Regions from separate parts of the Parageobacillus sp. VR-IP genome, predicted to be linked through region 1. Evidence: riboswitches for the same ligand, from Rfam matches in the RefSeq annotation. Region 1 holds a riboswitch; each other region holds the start of a gene.
What was found. Region 1 has a riboswitch for cobalamin ahead of HT574_RS00455 (ribonucleoside-diphosphate reductase subunit alpha). Riboswitches for the same ligand answer to the same signal wherever they lie in the genome.
Positions count from the first base shown of each region.

Region 1 (6,195 bases):
ATTAATGCCGCCAAGCGGATCGACCACACCTTGGTATAGGAAATATCCCCAAGCAAGAACGCACAGCGTCGTCGCGATAATATTGGAAACTAGCGAATCGGTTTTGCCAAGCGGTTTGTAGAAAGTGCCCATAATATCCTGAATCATAAAGCGGCCAACGCGTGTACCCGCGTCGATCGTCGTTAAAATAAAGAGCGCTTCAAACAAAATCGCGAAATGGTACCAGAACGCCATTAACGTTTTGCCGCCGATTACCTTCGAGAGAATAACCGCCATTCCAATCGCCAGTGTCGGCGCACCGCCAGTCCGCGATAAAATCGTCTGCTCGCCGACATTTTTCGCAAGCTCTGACAGCATGTCAGGCGTCACGGTAAATCCCCATGATGACACGACCTTCGCTGCTTGCACTACATCTTGGCCAATGACAGCAGCCGGGCTGTTGATGGCAAAATACGCTCCCGGAGTCAGCACGCAGGCTGCCACCATCGCCATGACAGCAACGAATGATTCCATCAACATCGCGCCATAGCCGATTGGGCGGGCATGGCTCTCAAATTCAATCATTTTTGGCGTCGTACCGGACGAAACAAGGGCATGGAATCCCGACACGGCACCGCAGGCGATCGTAATAAACAGGAACGGGAATAAATCTCCGGCGAACACAGGACCAGTACCGTCGATAAATTTCGTTAACGCCGGCATTTGCAAATCTGGCGCCACAACCAAAATGCCTAAAGCAAGTCCGACAATCGTACCGATTTTTAAGAACGTGCTTAAATAGTCACGCGGCGCAAGCAATAACCATACCGGCAATGCTGATGCAACAAATCCGTAAATGATCATTAAAATCGCGATCGTTTCGCCTTTTAATGTAAAAATTTTCGCGAGCGTCGGATGTTCTGCTACATACTGTCCGGCAACTAGCGAGAAAAGAAGCAGAACAAATCCGATTAAAGAAGCTTCCGCCACGCGTCCTGGACGAATAAAGCGCATGTAAATTCCCATCAAAATCGCAATCGGAATCGTCGCAGCGATGGTGAACATGCCCCACGGGCTTCCTACAAGAGCTTTCACCACCACCAATGCCAAAACAGCCAATAAAATAATCATGATTCCTAAAATACCAAGCGCAGCAATGAAGCCTGTCACAGGACCGATTTCTTCTTTCACCATTTCGCCAAGCGATTTACCATTGCGGCGCATCGAAGCGAATAAAATAACAAAGTCTTGCACGGCTCCGCCTAACACAACACCGATCACAATCCAAAGCGTTCCCGGCAGATATCCCATTTGCGCCGCCAAAATCGGTCCAACAAGCGGGCCGGCGCCGGCGATCGCCGCAAAGTGATGGCCGAACAACACCCATTTGTTTGTCGGCACATAATCTTTTCCGTCGTTAAACACCTCGGCAGGCGTTTTGCGATTGTCATCAAGCCCAAATACTTTGCGGGCGATAAACTTGCTGTAAAAACGGTAGGCCACCGCATACGTACATACAGCAGCAACAATCAGCCAAGTCGCATTAACCGTTTCGCCACGGCTTAATGCGAGGATCGCAAATCCTACTGCTCCAAGTACGGAAATAAGACCCCAAAGCAAAACGGATTTAAGCCCCTTCACATTTTTTCCCCCTTTGTTATTCAATTATTATTCAATAAAATTCATTACATTAATATTATATTAATTATTCTGAAAAATTTAAAGAAAATATTTTTGGATTATGTTAACCAATAATACGATTTACAAGCATTTTATTCCATAAAACTATTTATTTACAAAAAAGAAACATTCCATTTAATTGTTGTAAAAAAGCATAAAATATCGCTTATTGTTAAATAATGTAATTGCAGTAAATATAAAGGAGGTGCAATTCCCTTTTCATCGCAATAACAGGCAATACAATCTTAAAGCCACTTATTTTTAGTAAAGGGTTAGAAAACGTGAAGGCAATAGAACAGTTATTGTGGAGCATTGCACTACCTGGATTTGGGCAAATTTTAAATAGAAAATATTTTAAAGGTGCTTTATTTATCTTCCTGGAGTTTGTTATTAATACTCAATCACGGTTTAACGAGGCCATTCGGTTAAGTTTTTTAGGAAATACTCATGAGGCCAGCCACATCATTGACTTTGAGTGGCTCATGTTTTATCCATGTTTATATTTTTACGCGATGTGGGACGCGTTCAAAGATGCTGGCGGAGGAAAAACTCCTTATTCGTTTCTGCCGTTTGTATTTTCCGCCTATTTCGTTACCATCGGTCTGATGTATTCCTCGCACGTTACATTTTTGGGCATATTTTTCGGTCCTATTTGGCTGCCGATGCTGTTTGCCATTCCTGGGATATGTATCGGACGGCTGCTTCAAATTTTATTGCTAAAATTCCATACTCCACGCCAATGAGAAATGCTTGGACAACGAAACAGCATTTCTCATTTTTCCTTTCTGTCGTAAAATCACAGTTGAATTTTCCAGCGTTTTATTATATGCTTATACCAACAACAAATACTATATATTGTGTTTTTTACTAATCAAACAACTATATATAGTAAAACCACAAGCAATGGTGTCCGTTCGGACTTAATAGGGAATCTGGTGAGAATCCAGAACTGTCCCCGCAACTGTATGTGCGGACGAAATGGAGCATCCACTGTATGCGAAAGCTCGCTTGGGCGCGCATATGGGAAGGATCCAAAGTAGGAAGAAGCACGAGTCAGGAGACCTGCCTTGCTTGGTTGCGTTTCATGTTCTCCGGGGAGCGGGAAGATGAAACGATGGTGGAAAAGGGATTCCCCTGCCCTTTTTATGCTGTCGTTTCATCCGCTCGTTGACCCGAGTGGATTTTTTTATGGACGATAAGGAGGAGAAAACGATGGCGTTGCAAACAAGCAATACGATGATTACGAAAGAAAATGGACAAGCGGAGCCATTTTCCCGCGAGAAACTCATTTCCTTTATCCGCCGCATGACAAGCGATTTTCCACACTTACGGACAGACGACTATACCGAACGCATCATCCGCTTAATCGAACATAAAAAGGTCATGTCTGTCGAGCAGCTCTTTCATTATCTCATACTAGAGGGACTTTCCTATATTAGCGAAACGGAACCGGAATGGACATTTGTCTGCGCCCGCATTTATTTAGAACAATTATACAAAGAAGCAGCAAAGCAGCGCGGATACGATGAAACGCAACGCTACGGCAGCCTTTATGATTTAATTGCTACACTTGTCGCAAAGGGAGTGTATCATCGTTTCCTTTTGGAAGATTATACAAAAGAAGAAATCACGGAACTCGCCAAACTTATCGATCCGGAAAAAGACAAGCTGTTTACCTATATCGGCTTGCGCACACTTGCCGATCGCTACCTTGCCCGCGACTACGAACGCAACTTATATGAGCTTCCGCAAGAGCGGTTTCTTATCATCGCAATGACGCTAATGGCCAAAGAGCCAAAACAGCGCCGTCTTGCCCTTATCCAAGAAGCGTACTGGGCGTTAAGCAACTTGTACATGACCGCTGCCACACCGACTTTGGCAAACGCCGGCAAACGCTGTGGACAACTGTCAAGCTGCTTTGTCGATACGGTTGATGACAGCCTACAAAGCATTTACGACAGCAATACCGATATCGCCAACCTTTCGAAATCGGGCGGGGGAATCGGCGTCTATCTTGGCAAAATCAGAAGCCGCGGCAGCGACATCAAGGGCTTTAAAGGCGTTTCCTCCGGCGTGATTCCATGGATGAAGCAGCTCAATAACACCGCCGTCAGCGTCGATCAATTAGGGCAGCGCAAAGGCGCGATTTCCGTTTACTTAGACGTGTGGCATAAAGATATTTTCGCCTTTTTGGACGCGAAATTAAATAACGGCGACGAACGGATGAGAACGCACGATTTATTTACGGGCGTCTGCATTCCTGATTTGTTTATGGAGCAAGTGGAAAAGCGCGGCGATTGGTATTTGTTTGACCCGCATGAAGTGCGGAAAGTGATGGGATTTAGCCTGGAGGACTTTTATGATGAAGAAAAAGGGCGCGGCAGCTTCCGCGAAAAATACTGGCAATGTGTTCAAGAGGCGCGACTTTCTAAAGAAAAAGTACCGGCGATTGAAATCATGAAAAGCATTATGCGCAGCCAACTAGAGTCAGGGACACCGTTTATGTTTTACCGTGATGAAGTGAACCGGAAAAACCCGAACGCGCATCTTGGCATGATTTACTGCAGCAACCTTTGTACGGAAATCGCGCAAAACCAAAGCCCAACCGTCGTAGAAAAGCAATATACAAAGGACGGAAAGGTTATCATTGAAAAAATCCCGGGCGATTTTGTCGTCTGCAATTTGTCGTCCATCAATCTTGCCCGCGCCGTCACCGACGATGTGCTCGAGCGGCTCATTCCAATTCAAATGCGCATGCTTGACAACGTCATTGACTTAAACAACATTCCTGTCCTGCAAGCGCAGCTTACCAATCAAAAATACCGCGCCGTCGGGCTTGGCACGTTCGGCTGGCACCATTTGCTTGCGTTAAAAGGCGTTCGCTGGGAATCGGATGAAGCAGTTGAATATGCGGACAAGCTGTACGAAAAAATTGCTTACTTAGCCATCAAAGCGAGCATGGAGCTTGCGAAAGAAAAAGGAAGCTATCCGGCGTTTCCAGGGTCTGAATGGCAGACGGGCGCCTATTTTGACAAACGAGGCTACCGTCGCAACGATAATGTCGACTGGGACACGCTGAAAAAACAAGTCGCCAAACACGGCATGCGCAACGGTTACGTCCTGGCGGTTGCGCCAAACGCCTCGACATCGATTATCGCCGGCAGCACCGCAAGCATTGATCCGATCTTTTCAAAAGTGTACGCCGAAGAAAAGAAAGATTACAAAATCCCGGTCACTGCACCTGATTTAAATGAAAAAACAACATGGTACTATAAATCGGCGTACCATATCGATCAGCATTGGAGCATCAAGCAGAACGCAGCTCGCCAACGCCATATCGACCAGGCGATTTCGTTCAACTTTTACGTCATGAACACGATTAAAGCAAAAGAACTGTTAGACCTTCATCTCACCGCCTGGAAGTCAGGACTAAAAACAACCTATTACATCCGTTCTACTTCCAGTACGATCACTGAATGCGAATCATGCGCAAGTTAAGGGGGACAAAACATGGCACATGCATTAACGAAAAGAGTCATCATGGACCCGGAAGCACCCAACCGCTCGACACGCATCATTAACGGTAAATGCTCAAACGTCCTGAACTGGGACGATGTCGCCTACCCGTGGGCGTACGCTAAATATAAACGGATGCTGGCCAACTTTTGGACGCCATTTGAAATCAATATGTCGCAAGATGTCAAGCAATTTCCATTGCTAACAGAGCGCGAGCAAGACGCGTTTTTGAAAATTATCGGCCTGCTCGCCCTGCTTGACAGCATTCAAACCGATTACGCCGGCAGGGTCGCTGATTATATTACCGATTCGAGCATTAACGCGCTCATGATCATGCTTGCCCAGCAGGAAGTCATTCATAACCATTCGTATTCTTACGTGCTTTCAAGCCTTGTGCCGAAACAAAAACAGGACGAAGTGTTTGAATTTTGGCGGAATGAGCCGATTTTGCGCAAGCGAAACGATTTTGTCACGAACGGCTACAAAGCGTTTGCCGAAAATCCGAACGTCGAAAACTTATTAAAATCGATTGTCTATGACGTGATTTTAGAAGGATTGTTTTTCTACTCCGGGTTTGCTTTCTTTTACAATTTGGCGCGCAATCAAAAAATGGTCGCGACAAGCACGATGATTAATTATATCAATCGGGACGAACATATCCATGTCGATCTGTTCGCGAAAATTTTTAAAGAAGTACTGAATGAATACCAAGAATACAATACTCCTCAGCTCGCTGAATTCGTGCGGGAAACGTTCGTTAAAGCGGCCGAGCTGGAAATCGAATGGGCCAATTACATTATCGGCAACGATATCGATGGCATTGATATGTACGATTTAAGCGCCTACATTAAATTTTATGCCAACGTCCGCGCCCATCAGCTTGGCTTTGACCGTCCGTTTGACGGCTATCGAACCAATCCATTGCGCTGGATTAAAGCGTATGAAGAAGTCGACCTTGGCAAATCCGATTTCTTTGAACAAAAATCACGGCAATATACAAAAGTGAATATCGATAACGGA
Region 1 is NZ_JABVYQ010000001.1:58,029-64,223, reverse strand. Features, by position in the region: gene HT574_RS00465 (carbon starvation CstA family protein) at 1-1,620, opposite strand, end outside; gene HT574_RS00460 (DUF5683 domain-containing protein) at 1,941-2,402, shown strand; cobalamin riboswitch at 2,546-2,743, shown strand; gene HT574_RS00455 (ribonucleoside-diphosphate reductase subunit alpha) at 2,872-5,157, shown strand; gene HT574_RS00450 (ribonucleotide-diphosphate reductase subunit beta) at 5,170-6,195, shown strand, end outside.

Region 2 (6,195 bases), on a different contig from region 1:
ATAGTTCGTTTGTTCCCAAAATAAACGGGAAATTTTATATAAATCGCTGTTCGCATCAGGATCGCTTCCCCCGCGCCCAAGCAGCACTACCGCTGTTTCCGGGTCGGGATTTTCTATATTTTCACCGATTTCTTGCAATCTCGTTTTTAAGATCGAAAATGTTTGCTTGTGAATGCCAATTGGCCGGCCATAGATGAACGACACATGCGGATAATGCTTCTTCGCTTCATCGATCTCTGCCGGAATATGCAGCTTCGAATGTCCCGCTGACAGTAAAATCATCGGAATTACGATAATTTCGCGAGCTCCGGCGGCAACGCAACGATCGATTCCTCCGCGAATTGTCGGCAGTCCAAATTCTAAAAAACTCGTTTCGACATGTATGGATGTTTTGATGCTTGGCTTTAATTGTTCGACAAACTGCCGAACTTGGTTGTTCCCTTCTGGGTCGCGGCTGCCGTGCCCGACAAATAATACTGCTTTCATTCATTTTCTTCCCCCTTATTCTCCGCAGGCAGGCACTTCGATTTTTGCCGCCTGCTTCGCTTCTTGATACACAAATCCGCCAACTTGTTTCACCCGTTGGAAAAACTTATGAAATCGTTCGTTCGGGTGCGCGCGTTCCTTATATTCTTGAATAATGCGGGTGACAACCGATACAATTTCACTAGGCGGAATTCTTTCAGCGACAAGTTGTCCAGGATGTGCGTTTCTTCCAACCGTTTTTCCTCCTAAAAATAAGTCGAATGCTCCTTTCCGATAGACGATTCCGATATCTTCCCGCACCGCTCCGTAACACGCCATGCCGCAGCCGTTTACACCGAGCTTCAATTCTTTCGGAAGCGCCATTCCCGCAAGCTGATCGTATAACTCTTCTGCGTATGGAATCGCGTCTTTTTTCTCACCGTCGCAAAAATCACAAACTTTCAACGTCAGTACATCCCCGACAGGGGCAACGGTCAGTCCCGCTTCTTTCAGTCTAGCGATGATACGGTCTGGATTAGAAGTAGGCACTTCCAGCTTCAAATAATGATCCGGGGTATACATCATTGTTCCGTCTTCACCGACGATGTCAGCTAGTACCATCATCTGTTTTGGCGTAAAATGTTTGTTCGCTACTCCCGGGCTAACCGCAATTTCGAAAATCGCCGGTGCAAACGAAGCGATGTCATCATGGCCAATCGCCAATTTTTGCAACGCTTCCTCCGCGATTTCTTTTACCGGTTTTGGTTTTGTTTGATCAAGCGCCCACGGCTCCGCTTCTTGGCGAAGCCGTTCGTGTGGTTTCAGCGGCTGTTCAGCGGCGCTTAACGTATATTTTCGCTGGTATCCGCGCGGTGTGATCATCAGTCCGTCGTATACAAACGTCGAAGAATTGCCGATAATAACGGTCGTTAACATTCCGATATCGTAATCGAGCATATGCTCTAAATCCGTCAATACGATATGTTGCCGCGCACGATAAGCGCTTTTCACTAATCCAACCGGAGTATTTGGCGAGCGATAACGCAAAAGAATACGCTGCGCTTCGACAATTTGCCGCGTGCGTCGTCCGCTTTTCGGATTATATAGAGCGATGACAAAATCGGCAGCGGCTGCCGCTTCGATCCGTTTTTCAATAAGCGACCAAGGCGTTAGGTGATCGCTTAAACTAATGGTGCACGCATCATGCATAATTGGAGCACCTAAAAGAGCGGCACATGAGTGAATGGCCGAAATGCCTGGGATGACTTCCACTTCGATATCGCTTTCTCGCGTCCAGCCTTTTTCGATGAGCACCTCATACACAAGCCCTGCCATTCCATACACGCCCGCGTCCCCGCTGGAAATGACGGCAACCGTTTTTCCGCGTTCCGCCCATTTCACCGCCTCTTGCGCACGGCTTACTTCTTCCGTCATTCCAGTGCAAATCACTTGTTTATTGCCAATTAAATCCGCAACTAGGTCAATGTACGTTTTATAACCGATAATAATATCGCTTTCTTCAATTGCTTCCCGCGCCCGCTTTGTCATATGTTCTTTGCTGCCTGGACCAAATCCGACGATTAATAATTTTCCTTTCATACTACGCTCCCCCTTTCCACGTTTCGACAATGATGGATATCCCTAACCATAAACTGTAAAAACTAGTGACAGTTCCAATAATCAAAAACACTTTTTCTCTCATTCTTGCTTTCATAAATCCCCAGGAAAGACAAAAAGTCATTCCAATCGTTGCGATCAATAAGCCTACGACAAATAAGCTAAGCTGTAGCGCCGCCATGCTCATATTTTCTTTCCCGGCTGCATGTGCTAAAATAGCCAGCTGCGTTGGGCTTTCCACCCCAATCCCATGAAGAATGCCAATAATAAACGCGCTGATCCAGCCGAAGCGCAAAAACGAAACAGCACTTTCTTTCTTTTTGTTTTTCTGAAAATATCGAGTCATTTTATCTATCAATTCGTATAACACCTTTATTCGGCTTTTAACCTCATTTTTATAGAAAAGCGAAAATAACATCATTCCTCCGAGAATAATAAGCGTACACCCAACCGTCGCCTCTAAAATACGGATGGTCGAAGAAGGAAGATGAAATCCAAGAAAAATAGCGATCAGTCCCATAAAAAACACTATAGACCCGTGACCAAACGCATACATAATCCCTAGCGATACTTGCCTTTTACGGTGCGCCTCGCTCCCAACCATATCAGCAATAGCAGCAACATGATCACTATCCATCCCATGACGAATTCCGAGAAAAACTGCCAGCATGACATATGTCACAAATTCCAATGTTACACCCCTCGCTTTGCCAATTTGTGCTTCTTTTTTGCAAAATAAAAAGCACCTCTATACGCAGAGGTGCAGAAAAATGCATACAAATATAGCCAAAAAGTATGCCATTCTCCCGCACGTCTACCTATAATCCCGTAGGTATCCGTCCGAACAAATAAGGCAGGTCTCCTGACTTAGGATCATCGCTTTGCTGCGCCTTCCCGAAGTTTCCTTCAGTGACATCATGCAACAAAGCTCCCCATCACAGTGGCGGGTACCGTGACGGATTTTCACCGTACTTCCCTTTTAAGCCTGTTCTCTGATGAGAAAGGCACCTTATTTGCTTGGCATATGATATCAATTTTTCATAGAACATTTCTGTTATTCATAGTAGTATAAATTTTCAAACGGCGTCAATCACTTTTTTTCAGCAAGTCCGTTTTTGCCAATACAATCCCGTCGCGATCCGCATATACATAGGCGCCTGGCTCCCAAAGAACACCGCCAAATTCAAGCGCGACATCCCGCTTTCCTTTTCCTTCTTTTTTGCTTTTCACGGGGCATGTACCGATCGCCATCACCCCAAGCGGCATATTGGCGATCTCTGCAGAATCGCGAATGCAGCCATGGATAATCACGCCCGCAAGTCCACGATCGCAGGCGATTTGCGCCAAACGATCTCCAAGCAGCGCGCAATTGCGTGAGCCTTTTCCGTCCACAACTAACACTGTTCCCGCAGGAACCGTTTCTAATGCCTCGCGGACGAGCACATTATCCTCCAATACATCAACTGTCGCAATCGGTCCGGAAAATTCCATTTTGCCGCCATATGATTGCATTGGCAGCTGGCAAACTTGCAATTCACCTAAAAATTCATCGCATAAATCTGCTGTTTTCACCATCATTCCCTCCTCGCTACGTCTTATATTTGACATATTTGTCGAAACTCCTTCTTTTTCCACAAAAAAACAGACAAGCGACATTGCTTGTCTGTTAGAGACTGGGCTAGCTGGATTCGAACCAGCGCATCACGGAGTCAAAGTCCGTTGCCTTACCGCTTGGCTATAGCCCAACGATCACTTTTTAACGTTTTCTTCGCAAGAGATTTTCCATTCCTATTATTTCCCGCATTTTTTTCTCTTTATACATGCCGGACAGCGATATGCAAAATATGCCACATATCACGAACGTAGTTCATGCAATAACATCTGCTGCTCCAACGTGCTTTCGGTGGTCAAATAATACACAAGCAATGACACTAAAAAAGGAATAGAGAGGTGGATGAAAAAATGTTTTGGCCATGAAAGGCATTGTTGCATTGCTTTTCTTTCTATTAGGAATTTGTTGTTAGCCGGGGAGAACGAGACTGGCTTGTTTTCTTGCCAATGCTTTGTTGTCAGGAGCGCTCAATGATGGCGGCCGGATCAGGGCACAGAATCCAAACAAGACCGAAGCTATAGAATAACACCCATGTCTTGCTTGTTTGCCTTTCTCCTTCCGAACATCCTTGTTGTCCTGTTGTTTCTTTTCTTGAGATAAAGCCGTTTTGCACTTCGCTTATCATCAATGTATGTCCCTCGATGTTTTGCAAAAAATAATGTCACCATTCAAGAACCGCTGCCCGCCTAGTTGATTCGTCGCAACCACCATACATGCTTCCCGGCATGGTATCATTCACGAAAATTTGCGCAGAAAATCCACAACTTTTGCACTACAAAGAATGGCAACATTTTCATTCACCATCGCTCTATCTTTTTGATTAATGCAATACCATGTAAAAAGGAGGGAAGTAGCCGTGAACAAAGCGACAATCGTGGCGATACCGCTTTTACTTGTGCTTCTTGCATCATACGCTTCTAATCTTTGGGCAGCGGATGATGTCAAGCAAAAGCCCTCTACTCGTCATCCAGCCAGTCAGCATATTACTGTCGTCGCCCATCGCGGCGCATCAGGCTACGCTCCAGAGCATACGCTATCCGCATACAAAAAAGCGCTGGAAATGAAAGCCGACTACATTGAACTGGACTTGCATATGACGAAAGACGGAGAGTTAGTCGCCATTCACGATGCCACACTGGCCAGAACGACCAATGTAGAACAAGTTTATCCGAATCGTGCTCCTTGGAGAGTAAGGGATTTTACGCTGGCGGAAATAAAGCGACTTGATGCTGGCACATGGTTCAATAAAATGTTCCCGCAATATGCTAACAAGCAGTATAGAAAGGAAAAAATTCCTACTCTCCAAGAAGTAATCGATTGGCTTGCGCAATGCAGGTCGAAAACAGCTCTGTACATTGAAACAAAAGATCCAAACATTTATCTTGGCATGGAAGAAAAACTAGTCGGCATTTTAAAAAAGAACAGATACTTGCAAAAAAGTAAAGTCATTTTCCAATCGTTCAGCGAAGCAAGCTTACGCAAATTACAGAAAATAGTCCCTCACGATATTCCGCTCATTCAGCTATATAGCCCTGCCATGCTCAAGGGCCAAAACCTTGATGACGTACTGGATCGAGCCACCGAATATGCTGAAGGAGTTGCACCAGATCAATCGCTCGTTACTCTAGAATTTGTGCAAAAGGCACATAAACGCCATCTCGTTGTTTATCCATACACTGTCAATACGAAAGAGGAGATGCTAAAACAATTATCGTTAGGAGTGGATGGAATGTTTACGGATTACCCTGATCAATTAGTAGAACTGAACAAGAAAAAGTTCACCGCAAAATCGCTGGTGCCGATCTTCTAAAATGATGCGGTTTTCCATGTTCATTGAAGCAAGCCGCCGATGATAGGCGGCTTGCTTTTTTGTATGCAAAAAGCTGCTGTCCTACACCTCTGCATACCCGTTTTTTGTTCATTGACAAAATATCTTTTTTTTCGTATTATTAGTAAAATTATCTTCCTCTACAATCCAAGGTTGATAGGGAGGATCATCATGTGGAACATTCGTCCGGCCACGCCAAACGATGCGGAAGGGATTTTATTCCATACAAAAACGATATTAGAAACAAGTCCATTTATGCTGACGACTCCAGATGAATTTATGATGACAGTCGAACGCCAGCGGCAATGGATTATTGATCAGCAACAATCAGGAAACTTGATTTTAGTAGCGGAAGAAAACAGGAAAATCATCGGTTTACTGAACACGCAGAGGGGAAAGAAACAACGGCTTCGTCACATCGTCTCATTCGGCATCAGCCTTCAAGAAGCGTACTGCAATCAAAGCATTGGTTCTCAGCTTATTCAGCATATGATCGAGTGGGCCAAAAAGGAAGGGATTGAAAAAATCACCTTGAACGTCATGGCCTCGAACGAGCGAGCCATTCATGTATATAAAAAATTTGGATTTCAACAAGAAGGCTATCTCCGCCGCCAACTAAAATTGGAAGACGGCACCTATGTGGACGATATCATCATGTCCTTATTTCTGTAGG
Region 2 is NZ_JABVYQ010000003.1:325,320-331,514, reverse strand. Features, by position in the region: gene HT574_RS09630 (sirohydrochlorin chelatase) at 1-486, opposite strand, end outside; gene cobJ (precorrin-3B C(17)-methyltransferase) at 502-2,064, opposite strand; gene HT574_RS09620 (HoxN/HupN/NixA family nickel/cobalt transporter) at 2,066-2,764, opposite strand; cobalamin riboswitch at 2,918-3,109, opposite strand; gene rraA (ribonuclease E activity regulator RraA) at 3,169-3,654, opposite strand; tRNA gene HT574_RS09610 (tRNA-Gln) at 3,756-3,827, opposite strand; gene HT574_RS09605 (hypothetical protein) at 4,152-4,322, opposite strand; gene HT574_RS09600 (glycerophosphodiester phosphodiesterase) at 4,551-5,504, shown strand; gene HT574_RS09595 (GNAT family N-acetyltransferase) at 5,694-6,194, shown strand; gene HT574_RS09590 (hypothetical protein) at 6,175-6,195, opposite strand, start outside.
Region 2: another riboswitch for cobalamin. It lies ahead of HT574_RS09620 (HoxN/HupN/NixA family nickel/cobalt transporter); the one in region 1 lies ahead of HT574_RS00455 (ribonucleoside-diphosphate reductase subunit alpha).

Region 3 (6,195 bases), on a different contig from region 1:
CATTTTTATGCCATAAATTGAAACTTGCTGTCCTGTGGTTACGTATATTTTAACTGAAGGAGATAGAAAAGGGAGAATCACATGTTTTCCCAGCCCTCAACTTGTTCCGTGTGTGGGAAGCCGATTGAGAAAAATGAACCGATCTATGTGCGCATGAGGTTACCCGTCGTACAGAGGGATGATAGAAATTAAGGCTTTCCTTCAGCAAGAAGGGGCCATTATTTGCGAGGGATGTTTCCCGCAAAAAATAAAAAAGAATAATCGTAAAAAACGAGAGGAGTTGCGCTATGTTTGGAAAAGTCGCCGCTGATGTGCTTGGATTAAGTGATATCGGCTCGGTCATTAAGCCGGAAAACTACGATAAAGTTGATGCCGATGATTACGTAATGCATGAAGATGGGGAAAAGATTTATTTCTTAATTAAATCGAAATCAGATGAGTATTGTTTTACGAATAAAGCGCTTATTCATTTGGATGGCACGAGCGCAACCAGCAAGAAACGCGTATTGCGCCGCTATGATTATTACAAGCATCCGATTTCCGACGTGTCGCTCGAAACAGCGGGAACCGTTGATCTAGACGTGGAGATTAAATTTAAAATCGGTGCCCATGTCTATTCGATTGACGTTCATAAAAAGTATTTAGAAGAACTAAAAGATTTATATAAATCGCTGCTCGCCATCGCCGAGCTTTGTCATGAAAACGAAACGAAGCTGGAGTACGCGCACAAAAGTTTGGAATTGACCGCGAATGTATTCGGGCGCGTAAAAAGTGACACAAATAATTTCCTGGCTGATTTCAAAGCAGTGAATGAACTCGCGTTTCAATGGCTCGTTGACGCGAAGACAAAATATACGGTAAAAGACTTCGGTTTTGTGTTTGAACGGTATATTAATCATTGAATGGTTTCTTTGTCCCCCGCCATCGGCGGGATTTTTACATACCTTGAATTCCATGAAACTTTCATTTTTTTATTGCCAAAGTTTTTCTTATCCTTTAATATTATAACTGTCAATTGTTCGACAATTTTATACATTCGCAGCAAGGTGCCAATGGAGCGATTCGCTCCGCACGGCTTAATAGGGAATCTGGTGAAAGTCCAGAACTGTCCCCGCAACTGTAAATGCGGACGAAATGAAATCGCCACTGTACGGTATGATGGCATGCGCCGTTTGCCGTATGGGAAGGTTCAGAGTAGGATGAAGCATGAGTCAGTAGACCTGCCTTGCCTGCTTATGCGTTTCCTAATCTTCGGGGGGTGAGAGTAGGAAACGGCAACGGTGGCTGCCTTTATGCATACATATTGCCGTTTCTTGCTCATTCCCATTCGGAATGAGTTTTTTTATTTCTGTAAAAAGGGGGAACAGCAATGAGAAAGTGGAAACAGTACATCGCGCTGCTTGTCGTCGTCCTGACATTCGGCCTATTGTTCGGATGCAGCGGGGCGAACGAAAGCAAAGCGCCTGCGAACAAAGAAGCAACAAAAACGGAACAATCACAAGCCGCGTTTCCGGTAACGGTGAAAGATGGATTAGGGGAAGAAGTGACGATTAAGTCAGAACCGAAAAAAATCGTTTCCTTAATTCCAAGCAACACGGAAATTGCCTATGCGTTGGGATTAGGCGACAAAATCGTTGGTGTCAGCGATTTTGACAACTATCCGGAAGATGTGAAAAAGAAAGAAAAAATCGGCGGCATGGATTTCAACATTGAAAAAATTATTTCGTTGAAACCGGATTTAGTTCTCGCTCATGCGTCAGGCGCGCACAACTCAAAAGACGGACTCAAGCAGCTGAAAGATGCAGGCATTACGGTGCTAGTAGTCAATGATGCGAAATCGTTTGCTGATGTATACCATTCGATCGAATTGATTGGCAAGGCAACTGGAACTGCCGGCAAAGCGCAAGAAATTATCAACAATATGAAAACGAAACTGGAAGAAATAAAAGAAAAGGCAAAACAAATTAAACCGGAAGAGCAAATGAAAGTATGGGTGGAAGTATCGCCGCCGCCGCAAATTTATACGGCTGGAAAAGGAACGTTTATAGATGAGATGATTCAGGACATTTCGGCGAAAAACGTTGCCGGCGGCCTGGAAGGATGGCCGATGGTGACGGAAGAAAAAGTGGTGGCATACAAACCGGATGTGATTGTTACTACCTACGGCGGAGCGAAACAGGTGTTAGAACGCGCGTCGTGGAAAGATGTTCCAGCGGTGAAAAATAAGCGGGTATATGATGTCAATACCGATTTAGTCAGCCGTCCGGGCCCGCGTCTTGTTGAAGGAGTAGAGGAACTTGCAAAAGTCATTTACCCGGAAATCTTTAAGTAATGTATCGATGTATATCATTGCTGTAACGGTTGCGGCGGTCTCGCTTTTATTAGGGATATCGATAGGTTCGTTATCGATTCCCTTTTCTACTATTATCAAGATTCTTTTTTCGGCCTGGCTTGGATTGCCGCTGTCCGGCGGCGATGCTCCCGATGATCTTGTGCAAATCGTGATGATGATCCGCCTTCCGCGCGTGGTGCTCGCGTTTCTCGTTGGTGCGTCGTTGGCGGTCGCGGGCGCGGCGTTTCAAGGGCTGTTAAAAAATGCGCTTGCCGATCCGTATACGCTCGGCGTGTCATCCGGCGCTTCCGTCGGTGCGGTGCTCGTCATTTTTTTCGGTATTCAACTGCCGCTCTTTGGTACGTTTACTTTGCCGATCGTCAGCATTTTATTTGGTCTGGCGACGCTCGCGCTTGTGCTTTTATTTACAAGGGCCGTGGAACGGCAAATGTCGGTGGAGACGATCATTTTGGCCGGGATTATATTTGGAGCGTTTTTCAGCGCCCTTATCTCTTTGATGATTGCGCTGACCGGGGAAGAATTGCGGCAAATTATTGCCTGGCTGATGGGAAGCGTCGCGATGCGGGGCTGGAAATATACGGTGCTTCTCCTTCCATTTTTTCTGCTCGGAGTCGTCTTGCTTCTTCTGAATGCGCGCGAGCTTAATGCGTTTGCCTTTGGCGAAGCGGCGGCGCTCCATGTCGGGGTGAACGTGATGCGCCGCAAAATCATGATTTTAACGGGGGCTTCGTTATTGACAGGGGCGGCTGTATCGGTGTCGGGGACGATCGGATTTGTCGGGCTCGTCGTTCCCCATATGGTCCGCCTTGTCTGTGGTCCGAACCACCGTTTGTTGTTGCCGTTGTCTTTGCTATACGGCGGGGCATTTCTCGTGCTTGCCGATTTGCTGGCGCGCACGATCATTTCGCCGCGCGAATTGCCGATTGGTGTCATTACTTCCTTGATTGGCGCTCCGCTGTTTGCGTTGTTATTTTTCCGAAGAATGAAAAGAAAGATGTGATCGATGTGCTGGAAGTAAACAACGTGTCTTACCGCTATCAGCGTAAACAAGTGCTTCATGATATCACCTTTACGGTAGAAAAAGGGGAAATATTTGGCATTTTAGGGCCAAATGGCAGCGGGAAAACGACATTGTTAAAGCTATTAAGCAAAGAGCTGTCTGTGCAAAGCGGCAGTATCACCGTGAACGGGCGGCCGCTCCCTTCTTTTTCGCATAAAGAGTGGGCTCGTTTTGCCGCGGTGCTTCCGCAAACGATCGATGTGGCGTTTGGCTATACGGTCAAAGAAACGGTGGAGCTCGGGCGGTACGCCCATCAGCATCGTTTATTTCCGATGTGGACGGAGGAAGATGAGCAGGCGGTCGATGCGGCGATTCATGAAGTCGGCCTCGCCGAAAAAGCGGAAGAGAGCATCGAGCGCTTAAGCGGAGGAGAGCGCCAGCGCGCCTATTTAGCGCGGGCGCTGGCGCAAAATCCTGAACTGCTGCTGCTCGATGAGCCGACGAATCATATGGATATTACCCAGCAGCTCCATCTATTAAATCAGCTTGTTCGTTCGGCAAAAGAGAAAAAACTGACCGTGATTGCCATTTTTCATGATATGAATATCGCCAGTTTATATTGCGACAGGCTTTTAATGCTAAAAGAGGGGAAGGCGGTTGCGCTTGGCACGCCGGAAGAGCTGATGGAGCCGGCGCTTCTCCATTCCGTGTTTCAATCTCCGGTAAACAAACAGGCACATCCGACCGTTTCCAAGCCACTGCTGGCCTTTTTGCCAGAAAGAGGATTGTCGGCCATCGAACAGCGGGGGCTGCCTGAACTCCTTACATGGACAACGATGGACGACTGCATCGCCATCACTGCGGCGGAGCCGCTCAAAGTGCTGTCTTCCGCGCTTGTTGGCTCTGGGTTTCAATGGGCGACCCATTTTGTCAACCGGCAAGTTTCCAAAGACTATAACCGTGAAGATGCGGAATTAGAGATGAAGCAATATTTACGGAAACGAGGGCTTCCTGTTTCCAGTACGATTGGAATGATGACGGCAGTCGACATACATGATGCCGTTTGCATATATGAAAAACAAGACGAGTTTTCGCTCTGGGCGGTGGTGACGGCGGGAGTAGGAAATGCCGTCGATGCCGCGCATGCGTGGAAACGGGCGCAATTCGAGCAAAAAATCGGAACCATTAATATGATGATTTTTATCGATGGGACGTTAACCGATGCTGCCTATGTGCAAGCGGTGATGACAGCGACGGAAGCAAAGGTGAAGGCATTGTATGAAGAAAACGTCCTTGATCCCGAGACGAACACGTATGCGACGGGTACTTCGACCGATTGCATCGTCATTGCCGCGACGCAGACGGGCACCGCTTTTTCGTATGCGGGAACGATCACCCCGATTGGCCAAGCAATCGGACGCGTCGTTTATGAAGCAACAAAGGAAGCGCTGCGTCGATATCGAAAGCGAAGGGATTTTTCATGAGCCATCTGCTGGCGATTGCACTGGCATTGATGCTTGATTTTTGGCTCGGTGATCCGCGTTGGCTGCCGCATCCGGTGCGGGGCATGGGAGCGCTTATCTCTTTTTTTGACCGACGATTAAACAAAGGAGCATATCGGCGCGTAAAAGGAATTGTGACGGTAACGGCAGTAACAGGAACGGTGTATATCATTTCGTTGCTTGCCGTCAAAATTAGTTATTCGCTTTCTTGGCTCTTTGGGGTTGTCGTAGAAGCGATCCTGATTTTTACCACGATTGCAACGAAAAGCCTACAAGAGGCGGCATGGAATGTGCTGCTGCCGCTCGAGCGGGGAGATATGGAGCAGGCGCGCCGCGAGTTAAGCATGATTGTCGGCCGCGATACGGAAAACTTGGATGAACCGGAAATCGTGCGTGCCTGCGTGGAAACGGTGGCGGAAAATACAAGCGACGGCATTACCGCGCCGCTGTTTTACGCATGGATCGGCGGCGCACCATTGGCGCTTTTTTATCGCGCTGTCAATACGTGCGATTCGATGCTCGGCTATAAAAATGATACATACCGCGCGTTCGGCTGGGCGTCGGCAAGACTGGATGATGTCATGAATTATATACCAGCGCGTCTGACAGCGGCCGTCATGGTGTTCGCTCATAGCGGCAAGCGGTTCCGCTACTGCTGGCGCGTGCTGCTTCGCGATGCCCGCAAGCATCCAAGCCCAAACAGCGGCTGGCCGGAAGCGGCGATGGCGGCGCTTTTAGGCGTGCGGCTTGGCGGAACGAATACGTATCACGGCGTCGTTTCCAGGCGGCCGACGATCGGTGACCCGCTTGTTCCTTTGCAAACCAATCATATTCGCCGAGCGCTCCGAATTATGGTGGTGACCGTTTTGTCGTTTGTGCTGCTATTGTTGATAGGAGGGATGATCGTTGCGTTTACCGGCGCATGGGGCGAATCCTCGCAAGCTATATGAATACTGCAATATTCCGCTTCCGGAAAGGTACATCGATTTTAGCGTCAATACGAACCCGTATATGCTTCCGCCATCGCTTTGGCCTTCGCAGGCGGAGTTTTGCCAATGGGCGATGGAGTATCCCGATCCCGAGGCGCGGCAGTTGGCGGAGCTGCTTGCTGAAACAGAAGGGGTATCGTCAGCAAAATTGCTTATCGCCAACGGTGCTTCCGAGTGCATTTATTTGCTCGCCAAACTGTTTGCCAATAAACGGGCCGGCATTCTCGAACCGACGTTTTCCGAGTATCGCCGCGCCTGTCAGGCGCACGGCTGTAACATTGTCCTGCTTGTTGCAACGGAAGAGCGAAATTGGAAATATGAGCAACAGGAGTTAATGAAATTAATAGAGGA
Region 3 is NZ_JABVYQ010000005.1:223,349-229,543, forward strand. Features, by position in the region: gene HT574_RS14195 (PH domain-containing protein) at 288-902, shown strand; cobalamin riboswitch at 1,029-1,242, shown strand; gene HT574_RS14200 (ABC transporter substrate-binding protein) at 1,370-2,332, shown strand; gene HT574_RS14205 (FecCD family ABC transporter permease) at 2,298-3,353, shown strand; gene HT574_RS14210 (adenosylcobinamide amidohydrolase) at 3,353-4,837, shown strand; gene cbiB (adenosylcobinamide-phosphate synthase CbiB) at 4,834-5,805, shown strand; gene cobD (threonine-phosphate decarboxylase CobD) at 5,762-6,195, shown strand, end outside.
Region 3: another riboswitch for cobalamin. It lies ahead of HT574_RS14200 (ABC transporter substrate-binding protein); the one in region 1 lies ahead of HT574_RS00455 (ribonucleoside-diphosphate reductase subunit alpha).